DNA from 3 places in the Kocuria sp. HSID17590 genome. Region 3 is predicted to be linked to each of the others. Evidence: riboswitches for the same ligand, from Rfam matches in the RefSeq annotation. Region 3 holds a riboswitch; each other region holds the start of a gene.

Evidence for each region. Region 3 has a riboswitch for thiamine pyrophosphate ahead of D8M39_RS11980 (ECF transporter S component). Riboswitches for the same ligand answer to the same signal wherever they lie in the genome.
Region 1: another riboswitch for thiamine pyrophosphate. It lies ahead of D8M39_RS09270 (3-oxoacyl-ACP reductase); the one in region 3 lies ahead of D8M39_RS11980 (ECF transporter S component).
Region 2: another riboswitch for thiamine pyrophosphate. It lies ahead of D8M39_RS09520 (bifunctional hydroxymethylpyrimidine kinase/phosphomethylpyrimidine kinase); the one in region 3 lies ahead of D8M39_RS11980 (ECF transporter S component).

Annotation. Positions count from the first base shown of each region.
Region 1 is NZ_RBMB01000024.1:2,000-8,995, reverse strand. It holds gene D8M39_RS09275 (LLM class flavin-dependent oxidoreductase) at 1-453, opposite strand, end outside; gene D8M39_RS09270 (3-oxoacyl-ACP reductase) at 455-1,219, opposite strand; TPP riboswitch at 1,263-1,401, opposite strand; gene nhaA (Na+/H+ antiporter NhaA) at 1,527-2,885, shown strand; gene nadE (ammonia-dependent NAD(+) synthetase) at 2,997-3,824, opposite strand; gene D8M39_RS09255 (enoyl-CoA hydratase) at 4,068-4,850, shown strand; gene D8M39_RS09250 (molybdopterin-binding protein) at 5,179-5,580, shown strand; gene modA (molybdate ABC transporter substrate-binding protein) at 5,580-6,386, shown strand; gene D8M39_RS13235 (ABC transporter permease) at 6,422-6,996, shown strand, end outside.
Region 2 is NZ_RBMB01000025.1:8,274-15,269, reverse strand. It holds gene D8M39_RS09530 (vitamin K epoxide reductase family protein) at 1-6, opposite strand, end outside; gene D8M39_RS09525 (Rne/Rng family ribonuclease) at 452-3,970, shown strand; TPP riboswitch at 4,058-4,153, shown strand; gene D8M39_RS09520 (bifunctional hydroxymethylpyrimidine kinase/phosphomethylpyrimidine kinase) at 4,141-5,715, shown strand; gene rplU (50S ribosomal protein L21) at 5,959-6,270, shown strand; gene rpmA (50S ribosomal protein L27) at 6,316-6,570, shown strand; gene obgE (GTPase ObgE) at 6,723-6,996, shown strand, end outside.
Region 3 is NZ_RBMB01000050.1:4,544-11,539, forward strand. It holds gene D8M39_RS11945 (Na+/H+ antiporter subunit A) at 1-1,673, shown strand, start outside; gene D8M39_RS11950 (Na(+)/H(+) antiporter subunit C) at 1,670-2,200, shown strand; gene D8M39_RS11955 (Na+/H+ antiporter subunit D) at 2,190-3,827, shown strand; gene D8M39_RS11960 (Na+/H+ antiporter subunit E) at 3,824-4,471, shown strand; gene D8M39_RS11965 (monovalent cation/H+ antiporter complex subunit F) at 4,468-4,737, shown strand; gene mnhG (monovalent cation/H(+) antiporter subunit G) at 4,734-5,099, shown strand; gene D8M39_RS11975 (DUF4235 domain-containing protein) at 5,230-5,502, shown strand; TPP riboswitch at 5,599-5,705, shown strand; gene D8M39_RS11980 (ECF transporter S component) at 5,763-6,419, shown strand; partial or broken gene D8M39_RS11985 (energy-coupling factor ABC transporter ATP-binding protein) at 6,416-6,996, shown strand, end outside.

The sequences.
Region 1 (6,996 bases), on a different contig from region 3:
TGCGGCGTGGAACGGGGTGAAGAACGTGGAGGACACCGTGCACACCAGGCCGATGCGCTCGGTGGCCCGCGCCATCGCGGACAGCGTGGTCAGCGGTTCCAGCGCCCAGTGCGGGCCGTCCGCCACGGGTCCCACGCTGTGCCCGTCCGCGAAGAACACGGCGTCGAACAGGCCGCGCTCGGCGAGCTGCGCGAGCTCCTCGTAGTAGGTGATGTCGGTGAGGCGCTCCACCGAGGAGTCCGGCGCACGCCACGCGGCCTGGTGGTGGCCCGCGCCGTAGAGGAACGCGTTGAGATGCAGCTGGCGGCCGGGCCTGCCCGCGGACGACGCCGCAGCCGCTGTCTCCGGCGCCGGATCGGATTCGTGGGTGGTTGCCGACGGCTCGTCTCCCGCGGGTGCGGTACGAGCGGGACCGGGCGAAGCGGCGTCGTCGTGCTCGGAAGGTGCCGCCATGTCAGTCCACCACCAGCCCGCCGTCGACCACCAGGTTCTGCCCGGTGACGCCGCGGGACCAGTCCGAGGCGAAGAACAGGGCGGTGTCCGCGAACTCCTCCGGGGTGGTCACGCGGCCCAGGGGAGTGCCGGCGGCGATGAAGTCGAAGACCTCGTCCGGGGTGGCCGCACTCGCGTCCGTGGTGCGCAGCAGACCGCCGGAGATCATGTTCACGGTGATGCCCTGCGGGCCGAGGTCCTTCGCGGCGGTGCGCGTGAGGGAGAGCAGGGCCGCCTTGGCCGCGGTGTAGTCGTGGTAGGGGACCACCGGGTTCTGGAAGAGGTTGGTGCCGATGTTGATGATCCGGCCCTCGCCCGCCTCCGCCATGCCCGGGACCACCGCCTGCATCACGTTCAGACCGCCCACCACGGCGCCCTCGAACTGCTGGGTCAGGTTCTCGGCGGTGAGGGTGTCCAGGGTGGGGCGGGCGTCCCCGTTGAAGCTGAAGTCCACCAGCGCGTTGTTCACCGCCACCGTGATGGGTGCGCCGAAGTGCTCCCGCGCCCGCGCGACCATGTCCCGGACCTGCTGGGCGTCGGTCACGTCCGCGCAGACGGCCAGGGCCCAGTCCTCCCCGAGTTCCTGGACGAGCGCGTTCGCCCGCTCCTCGCTCGAGTGGTAGTTCACGACGACGCGCGCGCCCTCCCGGGCGAAGGCCCGGCTGAGGTGCTCCCCCAGCCCGCGGGCTCCGCCGGTGACCAGGACGATGGTGTTCTCGATCCGCATGCTCACTCCTGTGGCTCACGGCGAAGAAAGCGGTGCGCCACTGCTGCGGGCCCCGTGACATCCCTTCGCCAGTACTAACTGGACAGGTTCGACGGGTGTCATCTCAGCCGCTGCGGTCCTTGCTCCGAACGCCTCGACGGGCGGACGGAGCGGGACGGGCAACGGCACCCCGTGTCACTGGGGCCAGTGTAGCCAGAGGGCGCTCCGGCGGGAACGGGCGCGCCGCGACTGCTACCCTTGCTGGCTGGTGTGCCGGGAAGTCTGGTCGGCGAAGTGCAAGTGATGCCCGTCGACAGTGGAGACCTCCATGCCCTCGCACCACCCCCGTACACATGACACCCCTGCCACGGCTCTGCCCGAGACCGCCGGAACGAGCGACTCCGCAGTGCAGGACCCGTTGACGCACGACCCCGCGTCCGGCGGCCCCTTCTCCCGCCTCCAGACCGCTCTCCGCAGGGAGACCGTCGCGGGAATCCTCCTGGTCGCCGCTGCGGCCCTCGCCATTGTCTGGGCCAACTCACCCTTTGCGGAGAGCTACTTCGCCCTGCGGGACCTCGAGGTCGGCTACGAGCCCTGGCACCTGCGCCTGAGCCTCGGGGCGTGGGCCGCTGACGGTCTGCTCGCGATCTTCTTCTTCCTGGTGGGGCTGGAGCTCAAGCGGGAGTCCGTCTCGGGGGATCTGCGGGACCTCGGGAAGGCGGCGGTGCCGATCGCGGCGGCCGTGGGCGGCGTCGTCGTCCCCGCCCTGATCTACGCGGCGGTGAACCTGGCGAGCCCCGAGACCCTGGGCGGCTGGGCGATCCCCACCGCCACGGACATTGCCTTCGCGGTGGCCGTGCTCGCGATCGTGGGCTCGCACCTGCCGCCCGCGCTGCGGCTGTTCCTGCTCACGCTCGCCGTGGTGGACGACCTCCTGGCGATCACCATCATCGCGGTCTTCTACACGGAGGGGGTCAGCGTCCCGCCGCTGCTCCTGGCGCTCGTCCCGCTCGCGGTGTTCGCCGTCCTCACGCACCGGTTCCCTCGCTTCTTCGCGCACCGCGCGTGGGCCGCGTGGGTGATCCTGGTGCCGCTGGCCGTGGTCACGTGGGCGCTCGTCCACGAGGCCGGGATCCACGCCACGGTTGCCGGCGTGCTGCTGGGTTTCGCGGTGCCGGTCATGGCGGCCAAGAACTCCGCGGAGCCCGTGGAGCTGGCCGAGCACCTGGAGCACCGGGTCCGCCCGCTGTCCGCGGGGTTCGCGGTGCCCGTCTTCGCGTTCTTCTCCGCGGGTGTCGCGGTGGGCGGCTGGGGCGGGCTGACGACGGCGCTCGCGGCCCCCGTCACGCTCGGCATCGTCGCGGGGCTCGTGCTGGGCAAGCCGCTGGGCATCATGGGTGCCACGTGGCTCACCACCAGGCTCACGGGCGGCAGGCTGGACCCCTCGATCCGGTGGATCGACCTGCTCGGGATCGCGCTGCTCGCGGGCATCGGGTTCACGGTGTCCCTGCTGATCTCGGAACTCAGCTTCGACCCCGCCGCGGACGCGGGTGACCAGGCGAAGGTGGCGATCCTGACGGCGTCGGTCCTGGCCGCCGTCCTGGCGGGTGCGCTGCTGGCGTGGCGCAACCGGCGCTACCGCCAGGCACCTCTGCCTGTGCCCGGGAAGGACGCCGTCCAGGCGTAGGCACCCAAGCCACGGCGGCGTACGACGAGGGCCCCGGAAAGCCGGAGCCCTCGTCGGGCGATGCGTCGTGGCGAACGCGCCCGGCGTCGTCGGCACCGGTCACGAACGGTCTCAGCCCTCGCGCCACCACGAGTCCGCCGGGGTGACCGGCACGGTGCGCTTGTGGCGGGAGCGCAGGTAGATCTGCTCGAGCTTCTCCGCGACCTCCGCGGGGACGTCCTTGCCCTCGAGGTAGTCGTCGATGTTCTCGTACGTGAGCCCCAGCTCGTCCTCGTCCGTGCGTCCGGGGCTGTCGTTGAGCAGGTCCGCGGTGGGGACCTTGCCCACGAGCTGCTCGGAGGCCCCCAGGTACTCCAGGACCTGCCGGTTCTGCCGCTTGTTCAGCCCGGCCAGGGGCAGCAGGTCCGCGCCGCCGTCCCCGAACTTGGTGAAGAACCCGGTGATGGACTCGGCGGCGTGGTCCGTGCCGATCACGAGCAGGCTGTGGTCCCCGCCCACCGCGTACTGGGCGGTCATCCGCACGCGCGCCTTGGTGTTGCCGCGCGTGAAGTCGGTGAGCTGCTCGCCGGTTGCCGCGGCGTAGGCGGCCTCGAACCCGTCGACGGCCGGAGCGACGTCGTACGTGACCACCCTGTCCGGTTCGATGAAGGCGAGCGCGGCCTGGGCATCGGCCTCGTCGTGCTGCGTGCGGTAGGGCAGGCGCATGGCCACGAACTCCGCGGGCACCTCGTCCTCGCGCAGCTTCTCCACGGCCAGCTGCGCGAGCCGGCCCGCCAGCGTGGAGTCCACACCGCCGCTGATGCCCAGCACGAACCCCTTGGTGTGCGTCGCCCGGAGGTAGTCCGCCAGGAAGTCCACGCGCCGCGCCGCCTCCCGCTCCGGGTCGATCCGCGGGGAGACGCCGAGCTCGGCAATGATCTGTGCCTGCAATTCACGCATGCGGCCATGCTAGCGAGCGCGTGTTTCCGGCGCGTGACGGTTTCGCCCCGGCTCTGGGGGTTGACGACGACGCCGCCCGCGCCCTGCCACACGCCGGTTGCCCTGGCGGCGGGCCGCGGCACCGGGCCCGCGTCTCCCGGGCAGGCTGGTGAGGGGTGGAGGCTCTCGCCGGGCGGGCCCCGCCCGCGAACCGGACCGGCCGCACACGGCGGGCGAACGGCGTCGTCGTGAGATGCTGACCACATGAGCGAAAACACCTACGAAACCATCCTGGTCCGCCGCGAGGGGCGCGTGGGCGTCATCACCCTGAACCGCCCCAAGGCGTTGAACGCGCTGAACGAGCAGACCATGAACGACGTCGTCGCCGCGGCCACCGAGCTGGACCGCGATTCCGCGATCGGGGCGATCGTGCTGACCGGGTCCGAGAAGGCCTTCGCCGCCGGCGCGGACATCAAGGAGATGGGCTCCAAGACCGCCTCGGACATGTACCGCGAGGACTACTTCGCCGCGTGGGACGGCTTCGCGCGGCTGCGGACGCCGAAGATCGCGGCGGTCGCGGGCTACGCACTCGGCGGCGGCTGCGAGCTCGCAATGATGTGCGACATCATCCTCGCCGCGGACACCGCCAAGTTCGGGCAGCCGGAGATCACCCTGGGCGTCATCCCGGGGATGGGCGGCACGCAGCGGCTCACCCGCGCGGTGGGCAAGGCCAAGGCCATGGACCTGATCCTCACCGGCCGCCAGATGGACGCCGAGGAGGCCGAGCGCTCCGGACTCGTCTCCCGCGTGGTCCCCGCCGACTCCCTGCTGGACACCGCACTGGAGGTCGCCGCGAAGATCGGCGGCATGTCCAAGCCCGCCACGCAGCACGCCGTGGAAACGGTCAGCGCCGCGTACGAGACCACCCTCGCCGCCGGCCTGCAGTACGAGCGCAGGGTCTTCCACGGGCTGTTCTCCACGAAGGACCAGAAGGAGGGCATGGCGGCCTTCGCCGAGAAGCGCAAGGCGAACTTCTCGCACGAGTGAGGTGCTGACCTCGGACGCGTGAGCCCCGTCCTGGGCGGGTGAGCCGCGCCGGCTGGGCCCGTGGGTGGACACGCGCCAGGCCCTACCCGTCGACGACGCCGCGCCCCGGTGAGCTGCCGCGCTCGCCGGGGCGCGGCGTCGTCGTCATCCCCGAGGCGCTGCAACAACGGAGCAAGCGCGGAAATCGGGCGCTCCTGGTGCGTTTGCTCAGTTTTTACAGGGCCGCAGCGGGGGCGACGGCGGGGCTGGCGTTCCAGGGGGATGAGCCTGTTCCGCAGACGCGGCTGCATTCCCCGGATCGATCCGCATCTGCGCCTAGCATGGCGGCATGACGTTTCTCCGTGTAGCCCAGGCCGCCTCGTTCATGGGTGTCAGCGACGACACCGTGCGGCGGTGGATCGAGCAGGGGACGCTCACCGGGCAGAAGAACGAGGCCGGGCACACCGTGGTGGACGGGGCGGAGCTCGCCCAGTACGCGCGCCGCAGTGCGGTTCAGCCGCAGGACCCCGCGAACGTGCGCAGCTCGGCCCGCAACCGTCTGGTGGGGCTGGTGACGGCCGTGAAGTCGGACCCTGTGATGTCCCAGGTGGAGATGCAGTGCGGCCCGCACCGGATCGTGTCGCTGATGAGCACGGAGGCGGTGGAGGACCTCGGGCTGGCACCGGGGTCCGTGGCCACGGCCGTGGTGAAGTCCACCGCGGTGATCGTCGAGACGGAGGGAAAGAACTGATGGGACGGTTCACCAGGAGTGCTGTGTCGAAGCTCGGGGCGGTCACCGCGGTGGCCGCGGCGGGTCTGCTGGTGCTGACGGGCTGCGGCGGGGGATCGGGCAGCGGGGAGGCGTCGTCGTCCTCGGGGGAGCACAAGAAGCTCACTGTCTCCGCGGCGGCGTCGTTGACGGACTCGTTCGACGAGCTGTCCAAGGACTTCGAGAAGGACCACCCGGGCGTGGACGTGACCGTGAACTACGGCGGGTCCTCGAGTCTGGTGCAGCAGCTGATCGAGGGCGCGCCCGCTGACGTGTTCGCCTCCGCGGACGAGAAGAACATGAAGAAGCTGACGGACAAGGACCTCGCGGCGGGTGAGCCGAGCATCTTCGCCACGAACGTGCTGACCCTGGTCGTCCCCAAGGACAACCCCGCCGGGATCACCTCGTTCCAGGACGTGGTGGACAAGGACGTCAAGCTGGTCACGTGCGCCTCCGAGGTGCCGTGCGGCTCCGCCACCGAGAAGGTGGAGAAGGCCAACGACGTCACGCTGAAGCCGGTCAGCCAGGAGAACGCGGTCACGGACGTCCTCGGCAAGGTGACCTCCGGTCAGGCGGACGCCGGGATCGTGTACGTGACGGACGCGAAGTCCGCGGGGGACAAGGTCACGTCCATCGACATCCCCAAGACGGACGAGGCGGTCAACAAGTACCCCGTCGTGGCTCTGAAGGACGCTCCCCAGAAGGAGCTCGCGGACGAGTTCGTGGAGCTGGTGAAGGGTGAGCGCGGCCAGGAGGTCCTGAAGAACGCGGGCTTCGGCACCCCGTGACCCGCGGGTTCTCCGCGACCCCCCGGTGGGTTCTCGTGCCGGCCACGGCAGGGGCGCTGCTCGTGCTCCTGCCGGTGGTCGGCATGCTGCTGCGCATCGACTGGCTCCACCTGGGCGAGCTGCTCACGAGCGAGTCCTCGATCGAGGCCCTCTCCCTGAGCCTGCGCACCGCCGTGGTCTCCACCGGGCTGTGCCTGGTGCTGGGGTGTCCGCTCGCACTCGTGCTGGCTCGCTCCACCGCCCGCGGGTTCACGCTGCTGCGCTCGCTGGTGCTGCTGCCGCTCGTCCTCCCGCCGGTGGTGGGCGGCATCGCGCTGCTCTCCACGTTCGGCCGCATGGGTTTCCTGGGCCGCCCGCTGGGGCTGCTGGGCGTGGACATCGCCTTCTCCACGGTGGCGGTGGTGCTCGCGCAGACGTTCGTGGCGCTGCCGTTCCTGGTCGTCTCGCTCGAGGGGGCCCTGCGCACCACCGGCACGCGCTACGAACAGGTCGCGGCCGGTCTCGGCGCCTCCCCCACACGTACGCTCTTCCGCGTCACCCTGCCCCTCACGCTGCCCGCGGTGCTCTCGGGCGCCGCGCTGTCCTTCGCGCGCTGCCTGGGCGAGTTCGG
Region 2 (6,996 bases), on a different contig from region 3:
GCTCACGCGCCCGATGGTAGACCACCCGCGTGGGGGTCCCCTCGGCGCACCGCCGGTCCCGGGTGGGCAGTGCCCGCCGCCGGGATCACGCCCAGGACGAACGTGTGCGCTGGGCCACGCGGAATGCGCGGTGACGGGGACGACTGTGAGATACTGCAGGTGGTCGGCCCTCAGCCGCACATGAGGACCCGGCCCGGCAGGAGCACCGATCGTCATCGGCGCGGACCCGCGGCTCTCAGAGGATCGAGCGCGTCCGCACCGGTCAAGTCCGCGGTCCCCAGGACCCAGCGGCTCGGGCATCCGCCGGCCCGTGGACGGCGCGCGTGACACACGCCGCGCCCGCGGGTACGAACTCGACTTCCGGCGGCCGCGTGGAGAACACCGGCTCGACCGACCGAGCACACCTCGGGCCCGGGTGCGGGCGGTGCCCCGAGCAGGAGCACAACCACACATGGAATCTGAGCAGGAAAACTCCCAGTCCCCGCTGGAGGCCGCGGCCTCCACCCCCGTTGAACAGGACGCCGCCGCAAGCCCCGAGCCCGCCGCCTCTGTGGCGGACGACGCCGCCGCGGTCGCCGCCGAGCCTTCGGCTCCGGCACCCGAGGGCACCGCGCCGGAGCCCAGCGATGCGGATGACGCCGCCGCTGAGGTTGCCGTCGAGACGGCTTCCGTCGAGGCCACCGAAGGGCGGACCACCGAAACGCAGGCCACCGAGGCGCAGGCCACCGACGAGGAGAGCGCCGCCCCGGCCACGGTCGGCGAGGTCCCCGCGGGGGACACCAAGGCCGCCGCCGCCCTCGGTGCCGCGTCGCAGGAGCCCGCGGCAACGCCCACGGACGCTGGTGCGGCTCAGGGCGAGGCCACGCCGTCGGAGTCCGCGCAGCAGTGTGAGGCGGCCGAGACGGTCGAGGTCGTCGAGAACGTGACCGTCGAGGTCACTGAGGAGGAGTCCGAGGAGGAGACCGAGCCCCCCACGCAGGAAGACTTCGGCGCCTTCGGTCCCGGTGCGTCCCTGATGTTCCACGCCCCGGACCCGGACGAGATCCGCAAGGCCGCCGAGGCGCAGGCCGCCCGCCTGCGCGAGGCCGCCCAGGAGCGCGAGGCGCAGCGGGAGGCCGAGCGTGCCGCCCGCGGCGACCACGAGGACGAGGACGAGTCGGGCAGCGCCTCCAGCAAGCGGCGTCGTCGTCGGCGCCGTGGCGAGGAGGACATGGAGCTCGTGGACGACTCCGACGGCTCCGTGACCCGCGTGCGCGCCCCCCGCGGCGGCTCCGAGGGCACCGGCCCTGACGAGGTCGTGGGCGTCAAGGGCTCCACGCGCCTGGAGGCCAAGCGCCAGCGGCGCCGCGAGTCCCGTCAGTTCGGCCGCAAGCGCCACGTGATCACAGAGGCCGAGTTCCTCGCGCGCCGCGAGTCCGTGGAGCGCACGATGCTCGTGCGCCAGAAGGAGAACCGGATCCAGATCGGCGTGCTGGAGGACGGCATCCTCGCGGAGCACTTCGTCTCCCACACGCAGCAGGACTCCCTGATCGGCAACGTGTACGTGGGCAAGGTGCAGAACGTGCTGCCGTCCATGGAGGCGGCGTTCGTGGACATCGGGCGCGGCCGCAACGCCGTGCTCTACGCCGGTGAGGTGGACTGGGACGCCGCCGAGCTCGGCAAGAAGCCCCGCAAGATCGAGAACGCCCTGAAGTCCGGGGACACCGTCCTCGTGCAGGTCACCAAGGACCCGGTGGGCCACAAGGGTGCCCGCCTGACGAGCCAGGTCTCGCTGCCCGGCCGCTACCTCGTGTACGTGCCCGGTGGTTCCATGACCGGCATCTCCCGCAAGCTGCCGGACGTCGAGCGCCAGCGGCTGAAGAAGATCCTCAAGGACCGGCTGCCCGAGGGCGCGGGCGTGATCGTGCGCACCGCCGCGGAGGGCGCCTCCGAGACCGAGCTGACCAACGACATCAACCGGCTGCGGTCCCAGTGGGAGCAGATCCAGGAGAAGGCGGCGTCCACCAAGACGCTCGCCCCGGAGATGCTCTACGCGGAGCCGGACCTGACCATCAAGACCGTCCGCGACGTCTTCAACGAGGACTTCACCGCCATGGTGGTCGAGGGCGAGCAGGCGTGGGACAACATCGAGGCCTACGTGACCTACGTGGCCCCGGACCTGCTGGACCGGCTGCACCGCTGGACCGAGGACGAGGACCTCTTCGAGCACATGCGCGTGGAGGAGCAGATCCACAAGGCACTGGAGCGCAAGGTGTTCCTGCCCTCCGGCGGCTCCCTGGTGATCGACCGCACCGAGGCCATGACCGTGGTGGACGTCAACACGGGCAAGTTCACGGGCTCCGGCGGCAACCTCGAGGAGACCGTCACCAAGAACAACCTGGAGGCCGCCGAGGAGATCGTGCGCCAGCTGCGGCTGCGGGACATCGGCGGGATCATCGTGGTCGACTTCATCGACATGGTGCTCGAGTCCAACCGCGACCTCGTGCTGCGCCGGCTCGTGGAGTGCCTGGGCCGGGACCGCACCAAGCACCAGGTGGCCGAGGTGACCTCGCTGGGTCTCGTGCAGATGACGCGCAAGCGCATGGGCACCGGGCTGCTCGAGGTCTTCTCGGAGCCGTGCGAGGAGTGCGCGGGACGCGGCGTCGTCGTCCACGACCACCCGCTCAAGGGCCGCTCCAGCGCCGCCCCCGCGGACCACCGCGGCAACCGCAACGAGCGCAAGCGCTCGCGCTCCGGCAAGCCCCAGGGCAACCAGCAGCAGGACCGTTCCCGGTCCCAGAACCGCGGCGGCGGCTCCGAGGAGCAGGAGAACCAGGCCCGCGCCGAGGCCACCCGCGCCGCGCTCGCGAGCATCGCCTCCGCGTCCGCGCACGAGGACGACGACGCCGCGCAGCACGGTTCCGGTGCCGAGGACACCCAGCAGGGTGGCGGGCAGAACCGGCAGGACTCGGACACGCACGGTACGTCCGAGGCCCACGGCTCCGGGGACACCCACGGGAACTCGGACCACCGTGGCACCTCGGACGGCGAGTCCGAGGGCGGCCGCCGCCGGAAGAAGCGCCGCGGCAAGCGCAGCCGGGGCCGCGGGCCCCAGGGCGAGGAGAACGGCAACCAGCAGGACAGCTCGGCGGATGCCGGGAACTCCTCCGAGGACGCCGACAGCTCCTCCAGCGTGACGATCCACGGCGAGGTCATCGAGCTCCCGCAGGAACAGTCCGGCCAAGACCGCTCCGGCGCGGACGGAGACTCCTCGGAATCGCTCTCGCTGGACTCGCTGACGGCGGCGTTCACGGAGGAGACCTCCGGTGACTCCGCGCCGTCGGGGAAGAACCGCGGCGGATCCGGTGCGCCGGACTCCGAGAACTCCGACGGTTCCGAGGGCAAGGGCTCCGAGGATTCCGGTTCGCGCGGGGGCAACTCCCGCAGCCGCTCGTCCAACAGCCGGGGCGGGTCTCGCCAGGGCAGCCGCCGTGGAGGACGCGACGGCGGGTCCCGTGAGAACACCGGTCGGGACAACGGCGGTCGTGACACTGCCGGCGGCGACACGGCCGACCGGAGCACCGGCGGCCGCGGCAACGGTGCGCAGGAGAGCGGCGCCGACAAGGGCAATCGTCGGAACGCGGACGCGAAGGCCTCGGCGGCCACCGCACCCTCCGGCGGCCGTTCGGACATCGGCGCCTCGGACAATGGCACCTCGGGCAACCGGACCGCCACCACCGCCCAGCCGACGGCCGAGACGCCGGCGCCGGCGCGGCGTCGTCGTGGCTCGCGCCGAGCGGTGGCACCGGCGGCGGCTCCCGGCACCGCGAGCGTGACCACCCAGGAGTACGAGGCGCAGAAGTCCACCGTCAGCCGCTTCACCGCGGCGGCCACCGGCTCGAAGAAGGCCGTGGCCACGGACGGGCAGCCCACCGTGGTGGGCGTGGGCGTGAAGGCCCAGGACATCACGATGACCCGCAAGGGCGAGTGAGCGCCGCCGCGCCCCACGGGTGCGGGAGGTGACGCGATGCCACAGGGGCGTCCGGAGGGATCCGGGCGCCCCTGTGGCATGATCGGTGGAGCACACACGGGGTGCCGCGCCACGCGGCTGAGAACACACCCGTCGAACCTGATCTAGCTCGCACTAGCGAAGGGAATGTCGTGGCCACCACGCCCGTCTCCAGCACACCCGTCCTCACCGTTCCCCGCGTCCTGTCGATCGCCGGGACGGACCCCACCGGCGGTGCCGGCCACGCCGCGGACCTGAAGTCGATCGCCGCGATGGGCGGCTACGGTCTCAGCGTCGTCACCGCCGTGGTCGCCCAGAACACGCAGGGCGTGCGCAGCGTGCACACCCCTCCCGTCGACGTCCTGCGCGCGCAGCTGGACGCGGTCTCGGACGACGTCGAGCTCGACGCCGTGAAGGTGGGGATGCTCGGCTCCGTGGACGTCATCGAGACGGTCCGGGAGTGGCTCGCGGCCGGTCGCGCCCCCGTGGTCGTGGTCGACCCCGTGATGGTCGCCACCGCGGGCGGGCGGCTGCTGGAGCCCGAGGCGGAGGAGGCTCTGCGCGGCCTCCTGCCAGCCGCGGACCTGATCACCCCGAACCTCCCGGAGCTGGCGGTGCTCGCGGAGCGCCCCGTGGCCACCACGTGGGACGAGGCGCTCGCGCAGGGCCGCACCGTCGCCGATACCTTCGGCACGCGCGTGCTCGTCAAGGGCGGTCACCTGGGCGGCGAGCTCACCCCGGACGCCCTCGTGGTCCCGGGCGTCCACGAGCCGGTGGCCGAGTTCACCGGACTGCGCGTGGTCACCCGCAACACCCACGGCACGGGCTGCTCGCTCTCCTCCGCCGTGGCCACCGTGGTGGCCCGCACGGGGGACTGGGCCGGGGGCATCGGCGCGGCCCGCGCGTGGCTGCGCGGCGCGCTGCGCACAGCGGACACCCTGCACGTGGGCCACGGCAACGGCCCGGTGCACCACATGCACCACGTCCAGGCCCTGGTCACGGACCCGCAGTTCCTGGCCGCGGCCTGCGCCGACGACGACGCCGCCGACGACGACGCGGCAGCGGTCCTGGGCGAGCGGTTCACGGACGCGCTGTGGGCGGACAGCGCCGATATCAGGGAGCAGATCGCGCAGCTGGACTTCGTGCGGGGCCTGGGCGACGGCACCCTGGGGCGCGAGGCGTTCGAGTGGTACCTGGACCAGGACATGCAGTACCTCGAGTACTACTCGCGCGCACTGGCCCTGCTCGCGGCGGCCGCACCGGACGAGGACACCCGGGAGCACTTCGCGTCCGCCTCGGCATCGGTGGTCACCGCGGAGTCCGCCCTGCACCGGGCCCGCCTGGGTGGGCGGGCACCCCACGAGCCGTCCGAGACCACGAGCGCCTACGCGGACTTCCTGCTGGCCCGCACCGGGCAGGACGGCTTCGCCGTGGGAGCGGCGGCCATCCTGCCGTGCTACTGGCTCTACGCGCACGTGGGGACCGAGCTCATGGAGCGTGCCCGCGCGGTGGGGTGGGAAGAGCATCCGTACGCGGACTGGCTCGCCACGTACAGCGATTCGGGGTTCCAGGCGGCCACCGAGACGGTGCGCCGCGCCGTGGACCGTGCGGCCGCCGTGGCCAACCCCGCGACCCGCTCCGCGATGCGGCGTGCGTTCCTGCGGGCGTGCCGGCTCGAACTGGCGTTCTTCGCCCAGACCGCGCGGGGGAGCGGCACGGAGGGGTGATTGGCGTGACTTCCCCGCATCGGGTAGTCTGGGCTGTCGGTGCCGGGCATCGCTGTGCGTCATATCCATGATCCGCACGCGAGGGCGGCACACTCGGGCGAACACCCTGTTCTGATGCGACAGCCACGTGGCACGCGGTCGGTCCTCGACCACCGCAGCGGGCTGACTCGACATTCGCAGCATCCAGGAGTCCGCCCGACCCACACACGCAGTCCATAGATGTCGAGAGAAGTGAGTTCCCAAGTGGTGTACGCGATTGTCCGCGCAGGCGGCCGCCAGGAGAAGGTTTCCGTAGGAGACCTCGTGACCCTTGACCGCGTCGCCGGCGAGGCAGGCAGCACCGTAGAGCTTCCTGCGCTGCTGCTGGTCGATGGGGACAAGGTCACCTCCGACTCCAAGACCCTGGCCGACGTCAAGGTCACGGCCGAGATCATCGAGGACCTGCGCGGTCCCAAGATCTCGATCATGAAGTACAAGAACAAGACCGGCTACAAGAAGCGTCAGGGCTTCCGCGCCGAACTGACCACCGTCAAGATCACCGGCATCAACGCCTGATCCTCCCGGTCCCCGATACATTTTCAACGAAGGTAGGCACACACCATGGCACACAAGAAGGGTGCGAGCTCCACTCGCAACGGCCGTGACTCCAACGCCCAGTACCTGGGCGTGAAGCGCTTCGGCGGCCAGTCCGTCAACGCCGGCGAGATCATCGTCCGCCAGCGCGGAACGCACTTCCACCCCGGCCTGAACATGGGTCGCGGCAAGGACGACACGCTGTTCGCCCTGGCCGCCGGTGTCGTCGAGTTCGGCACCCGCCGTGGCCGCCGCGTGGTCAACATCCAGACCGCCGAGTAGTCAGTTCTTCCGGACCCCAGGGTCCACCCGTCGCCGACTCGTGCGGTGACGACCACTAGAGGGTGGGCGCTCTACGCGCTCACCCTCTAGTCTTTTCACCAGAGACCAACGGGTCCCGCACACGGCGGGCCGCCCAGATCCCGAGGAGCCACGTGGCCAGTTTTGTTGATCGAGTCGTCGTGCACGCCACCGGCGGCAACGGCGGCCACGGCTGCGTGTCCGTCAAGCGCGAGAAGTTCAAGCCCCTGGGCGGACCGGACGGCGGCAACGGGGGTGACGGCGGGTCGGTGATCCTGCGCGTGGACGGGCAGTCCACCACGCTGCTGGGCTTCCACCACGCCCCGCACCAGAAGGCCCCGAACGGCGAGCCCGGCAAGGGGGACATGCGCCACGGCTTCAAGGGCCAGGACCTCGTGCTCTCCGTCC
Region 3 (6,996 bases):
TCGGCCTGTGGCCCGCCCCGCTCGAGGCGGGGATCACGCCCTACCAGGAGCTCTTCCCCGGGGCCGCGCAGTCGCACGTGCACCTGGAGCTGTGGCACGGCTTCACCCCGGCGCTGGGTCTCTCCGCGCTCGTGATCGCCGCAGGCGCGGCGCTCTACGCGGCACGGCGCCCCGTGGCCCAGTTCCAGAGCAGGCTGCCGGAGGTGCCCAGCGGCGACTTCGTGTACCGCAAGGTCATCAACGTCCTGGACCTCCTCGCCGTGTGGCTGACCGGTCGCACCCAGCGCGGTTCGCTGATGTTCTACCTCTCCGTCGTCCTGGTCACCGCCATCGTGGTGCCCCTCGTGGCACTGTTCTGGTACGAGACGCCCCCGCTGGCCGGGTTCCGCTACGGGGACTCCCTCGCCCAGGTGGCCACCGGCCTCGCCATGGTCGTGGCGGCACTGCTCGTCCTCACGGCGCGCAAGCGCTTCCTCGCGGTGCTGCTCGTCTCGGTCACCGGCTACGGCCTGGCACTGATCTTCGCCCTGCACGGCGCACCGGACCTCGCCCTGACCCAGACGCTGGTGGAGACCATCTCCCTGGTGGCCTTCGTGCTGGCCCTGCGCTCGCTGCCCGGACCGCTGTGGAACCGGAAGCCGGCCGGGCACCGCGTGTTCCGCGCCGTCTTCGCCGTGGTCTTCGGCGTGTTCATGATGGCCCTGGCGATGTTCTCCATTTCCTCGCGCAGCGCCGCGCGGATCTCCCTGGACCTGCCGAAAATGGCCTACGACCTCGGGCACGGGGCGAACGTGGTCAACGTGATCCTCGTGGACATCCGCGCGTGGGACACCATGGGTGAGATCACGGTGCTGACCGTGGCCGCCACGGGCATCGCGTCCCTGATCTTCGTGAAGGGCCGCGGCGACCGGCTGCGCAGCGAGCGCCAGCAGCTGGACCCGGCGGAGCTGAAGGCCATCCGCGGTGCCGACGCCGCGGCGCACTCGCCCCACGCGGACACCCAGCAGCTCAAGGTGGCCCGCCGCTTCTCCTCCCGCCCGGACGCGGATCCCTTCCTGCTGGCCGGGCGGACCCTGGCACCCGAGCGCCGCTCCATCATCTTCGAGGTGGTTGCCCGGCTGCTGTTCCACACGTTCATGATCGTGTCCCTCTACCTGCTCGTGGCCGGGCACAACCTGCCCGGCGGCGGCTTCGCGGGCGGGCTGATGGCATCCCTCGCGCTGACCCTGCGCTACCTGGCCGGCGGTCGCTACGAGCTCGAGCGGGCCACGCCCGTCAATGCCGGGTGGATGCTCGGCGCGGGCCTGGCGATCTCCTCGCTCTACGCGATCGCCCCGGTGTTCTTCGGCGGGGCCGTGATGGAGAGCTACACGTTCGAGTGGGACATGTGGGTCTTCGGCCACGTCAAGTTCGTCACCGCGGTGGTCTTCGACATCGGCGTCTACCTGATCGTGGTGGGTCTGGTCCTGGACGTCCTGCGCTCCCTGGGCGGGCGCATCGACGAGAGGATCGAGCGCACGGCCATGGAGTCGGAGAAGAAGCCCGCGGGCGGCGGGTCCAGGATCCGGCTGACCCGCAACGGCCCGGGCGTCTCGGCCACGCGCGTGGACGACCCGGACGCCCCCCGCGGATCGATGGTCAGCGCGGACGAGACCTCGGAGGTGCAGCGATGACCGTGAACGTCACGCTCCTGGTGGTCATGGGGGTGCTGTTCTCCGTGGGGGTCTACCTCCTGCTCGAGCGCTCGCTCACCCGTGTGCTGCTGGGCCTGATGCTGCTGACCAACGGCGCGAACCTGCTGATCCTGCACACGAGCGGCGAGCGGGGAGTGGCCCCGCTCTACGACTCCTCCCTGGACCCGGCCGAGTACTCGGACCCGCTGCCGCAGGCGATGGTCCTGACGTCCATCGTGATCTCCCTGGCCACCACGGCCTTCATCCTGAGCATGATCTGGCGCTCGTGGATCCTGGCCCGCCGGGACGAGATCCAGGACGACCTCGAGGACCGTCGCGTGGCCACGCAGTCCTCCTACGACGCCGAGGACGACGACGCCATGCCGCAGGACACCTCCGAGTTCAACCACGCGGACGCGCGGTTCGCCCCGGCACGGCACAACGAGGAAGAGGCGGCGGAATCACCGGGTCACCACAGGGCCGAGAAGCTCACGGACGGAAAGGAGCGGGACACGCATGAGTACTGATCCGGCGCAGCTCGCCCCTCTCGCGGTCCTGATCCCCTTCCTGGGGGCGGCCCTGAACTTCCTGATCGTCCACCGCAACGGCCTGCAGCGCGCCGTGACCATCGGCTCCATGTCGCTGACGCTGGTGCTCAACGCGGTCATCCTCGCGAACGTGTGGAACAGGGGTCCGCAGGTGGTGCACCTGGGGGACTGGGCGGCACCGTTCGGCATCGTGATGGTGGTGGACCAGCTCTCCGCGCTGATGCTCGTGGTCTCGGTGGTCGTCTCCCTCGCGGTGCTCGTCTACGCGGTGAGCGAGGGCGTGGCCAACGGCGACGACGAGGGCCCCATCTCGATCTTCTACCCCACCTACCTGATCCTGGTGGCGGGCGTGTCCAACGCGTTCCTCGCGGGGGACCTGTTCAACCTCTACGTGGGCTTCGAGATCCTGCTGACCGCGTCCTACGTGCTGCTGACCATGGGCGGCACCGCGCAGCGCATCCGCGCGGGCGTGACGTACGTCGTCGTCTCCGTGATCTCCTCGATCCTGTTCCTGATCTCCCTGGGCATGATCTACGGCGCCACGGGCACCGTGAACATGGCGGACCTCTCGGGCAAGCTCGCGGACCTGCCGGTGGGCACGCAGATGCAGCTGCACCTCATGCTGCTGATCGCGTTCGGGGTCAAGGCGGCCATCTTCCCGCTCTCGTTCTGGCTGCCCGACTCCTACCCCACGGCGTCCGCGCCGGTGACCGCCGTGTTCGCCGGGCTGCTGACCAAGGTGGGCGTGTACTCGATCATCCGCACGGAGACGCTGCTGTTCCCGGGGACGCAGATCAACGGCCTGCTGATGTGGGTGGCGCTGCTGACCATGCTGGTGGGCATCCTGGGTGCGCTCGCGCAGATCGACATCAAGCGCATGCTCTCGTTCACCCTGATCAGCCACATCGGGTACATGATCTTCGGCATCGCGCTGGGCACCCAGGCCGCGCTGGCCGCCGTCGTCTACTACATCGCGCACCACATCGTGATCCAGACCAGCCTGTTCCTGGTGGCCGGTCTCATCGAGCGCCGCGGCGGGTCCACCAACGTGGACCGCCTGGCCGGGATGCTCAAGATCTCCCCGCTGCTGGGCGTGCTCTACATGATCCCGGCGCTGAACCTGGGCGGCATCCCGCCGTTCTCCGGCTTCCTGGGCAAGGTGGGGCTGATCGAGGCCGGCGTGAGCACCGGGACGTGGTTGAGCTACCTGCTGGTGGGCGTGTCCGTGTTCGTCTCGCTGCTCACGCTCATGGCCCTGATCCGTGTGTGGAACCGCGTGTTCCTGCGCAGCGTCGACGACGCCGAGTACCCGGATCCCGTGCTGCGCGCCACCACCGCGGAGGGCCGGCGCCCCAGCACCTCGCGCGTGGTCGCCAGGAAGTCCGGCAGCCGGTTCTCGGGGAGGTCCCCGGTGGTGCTGCTGCCGCGGACCATGGTGGGTGCCACCTCGGCCCTGGTGGTGGTGGGCGTGGCTCTCACCGTCTTCGCGGGGCCGCTGTTCGACCTCGCGGAGAACGCCGCCGAGAACCTGGTGCACCCGGACCGCTACGTCAACGCCGTCCTGCACCCCGAGGGTCACGGCGGCGCAAGTGAGGAGAGTCGATGAGCACGTCCGCCGTGCGGCGCCGTTCGCGCAACTCCCTGCGCGCCGAGCTGCCGCTGATCCTGTGGCTCGTGGTGGTGTGGGGTGCACTGTGGGGTGACTGGAGCATCGGGAACCTGGTTTTCGGGCTGTTGCTCGCGCTGCTCGTCACCCGCCTGCTGACCCTGCCGCCCGTGCGCCTGTCCCGGCGCTTCAACGTGGTGCACTTCGCGCTGTTCGTGCCCACGTTTATCTGGCAGGTGGCCAAGGCCAGCTTCCACGTCTTCTGGCTTGCGGTCACGCAGGGCCCGCGGGTGCGCAACGCCGTGCTGCGGGTTCCCCTGCGCCAGAACAACGACCTGCTCATGACGGCCGTGGGCCACACGATGGCACTGATCCCCGGGTCCCTGGTGGTGGAGGTGGACCGTGGCAACGGGATCCTCTACTTCCACGTGCTGGACATCTCCACGCCGGAGCAGGCGGAGGCGTTCCGGCGCTCCGCACTGGACATCGAGGCCGCCTGGATCCGCATCATGGGCACGCGGGAGGACCTGAAGCTGCTGACCGTGGTCGGGGACCCCGACAACACGGAGGCCACCGGGGCGCTCGAGTCGCCCGCGCACGAGATGGACGAGGCCGGAACCGGCCACGGGGAGGAGCGCTCATGACAATGCTCGATGTCGCCGTGTGGCTGTGCGGGGCGATCCTCGCCCTGGCCGCCGCCGGAACCATCTACCGGCTGGCGAAGGGGCCCTCCCTGCTGGACCGTGTGATCGCCTCGGACGTGCTGCTCGCCATCGTGGGGGCGTGCCTGGCTGTGGACATGGTCTACAACCACCACACGAACAACATCATCCTGCTCGTGATCGTCTCCCTGGTGGGCTTCCTGGGCTCGGTCACGGTGGCGCGCAACGTGGGGCTGGACCGCTCATGAGCTGGCACACCGTCCTGGACGTGATCGCCCTGCTGTGCCTGGTGCTGGGCGCCCTGATGTCCCTGGCCGCCGCGATCGGCCTGGTGCGCTTCCCTGACCTGCTCTCGCGCATGCACGCGGGCACCAAGCCGCAGGTCTTCGGCCTGTTCCTCATGCTCACGGCCGTGGCGATCGAGAGCGGGGAGCCGCGCATGATCCCGCTGCTGATCCTCGCGTGGGTCTTCCAGCTGCTCACCGTGCCGGTCTCCGCGCACATGGTGGGCCGGGCCGCGTACCGTTCCAAGCACCTGCACGAGGAGAACCTCATGGAGGACGAGCTGCGGGACGTCGTGGCCCGGGCCGGGCACGAGGAATCACGCTGAGGACATAATTTCAGCGTAAACCGCACCCCGCACCGCCCGGCCACGCGCCGAGGTTCGTATGCTGGGGGAGGAAGCAGCACGCCGTCGGGCCCCAAGCGCCGTCGGCACTCGCGACGAGAAGGAGCACTTCATGAACAAGGCGATGGACATCCTCGGCACCGTGGCGTCCCTGGGCGGCGTGGCCCTCGCGAACAAGGGCCTGTCCGCCGTGTGGAAGCAGGTCACCGGCAACGAGCCCCCCGCCAAGAACCCGGACGAGGACGAGGCCTGGCGGGACATCATCCTGTGGGCCATGATCACCGGCGTGGTGGGCACCGTCATCAAGGTGGGAATCGCCCGCCAGGTGTCCAAGATGGAGTCCGAGAAGAAGGACTCTGGCAAGACCTCGCAGTCCGAGATCTGAGGAACCCCACCGGGCCGAGTGCCCGGGAGGTCCCGCACGCGAGGGCCGGGTACGCAGCGCACCCGGCCCTCGTGCGTGCCGTGGTCTAGACTGGCGGCACAACGACAGGGGAGCGCCACCGCGGCGCTGAGAGTGCGTGTGAGCGCAGACCCTCGAACCTGATCCGGTTCATACCGGCGCTAGGGAGTCGAGCATCTCAAGGACCCGTCCGCACCCGTGGACGCGAGCCTTCCCCTCCTGGAATCTTCAGGAGGATTCACATGACACAGCAGGTCCGCAACACGTCGGAGCGCGCGTCCCAGCCCAACCCGGGGCGGGGTGAGCCGCGCAGGAACGCCCCCCGGCAGCACTCGTGGCGGGTGGTGGACATCGTGGTCGCCTCCGTTCTCGCGGCGGTGTGCGCGGTGGTCTTCTGGCTGTGGTCCAACCTGCTCGCCCCGGCTGTCTCCGCCGGGTCCGTGGCGTACCCGCCCGCGGGCGGGCTCATCGTGGGCGGCTGGCTCGTGGCCGGCACGCTCGGTGCGCTGATCATCCGCAAGCCGGGTGCCGCGATCTTCTGCGAGCTGCTCGCGGCCGTGCTGGAGATGTTCCTGGGCACCCACGCGGGATGGCTCGTGGTCCTCTCCGGCGTGATCCAGGGCCTGGGGGTGGAGATCGTCTTCCTGCTGACCCGCTACCGCAGCTTCGGGCTCCTCACGGCCACAGCGGGCGGTGCGGTCTCCGGGCTTTTCCTCGCGGTGAGCGAGAACATCTTGTACAACTACGAGTGGGCCACGGACCAGAAACTGGTCTACGCCGTGTTCACCACGCTCTCCGGCGCCGTGATCGCCGGTGCCCTGATGTGGCTCGTGGTGCGTGCGCTGCAGGCCACGGGCGTCCTCAGCGCCCTCGCGTCCGGCGCCGCGCGCCGGCGATGACCGCGGCATCGGGCACCATCCCGGCGGGCGCGTCGGTCGGTCTCGAGAACTTCGGGTGGCACTACCCCGGGCGCCAGTACCCGAGCCTCGCGGGGGTGGACGCGCAGATCGGCGCTGGGGAGCGCGTGCTGCTCCTGGGCCCCTCCGGTGCGGGCAAGTCCACCCTGCTGCAGGCCCTGGCGGGTGTGGAGCAGGATCCGGACGGGCAGTCCCGCTCGGGTGGACTGACGGTCGACGGCGCCGACCCGCGCGACGTGCGGGGGGCCGTGGGTTTCATGCATCAGGATCCCGAGACGCAGGTGGTTCTCTCGCGGATCGGGGACGACGTCGCGTTCGGTCTCGAGAACCTCGCCGTCCCCCGCGAGCAGATCTGGCCGCGCGTCCACGAGGCCCTGGACAGGGTCGGTCTCCACTTCCCCCTCGAGCACTCCACCACGGCCCTGTCCGGCGGCCAGAAGCAGCGCCTGGCGCTCGCGGGGGTCATGGCCATGCGTCCGCGCCTGCTGCTGCTCGACGAGCCCACGGCCAGCGTGGACCACGAGGGGGCCGTGGAGCTGTGCCGGGCCGTGTCCCGGGC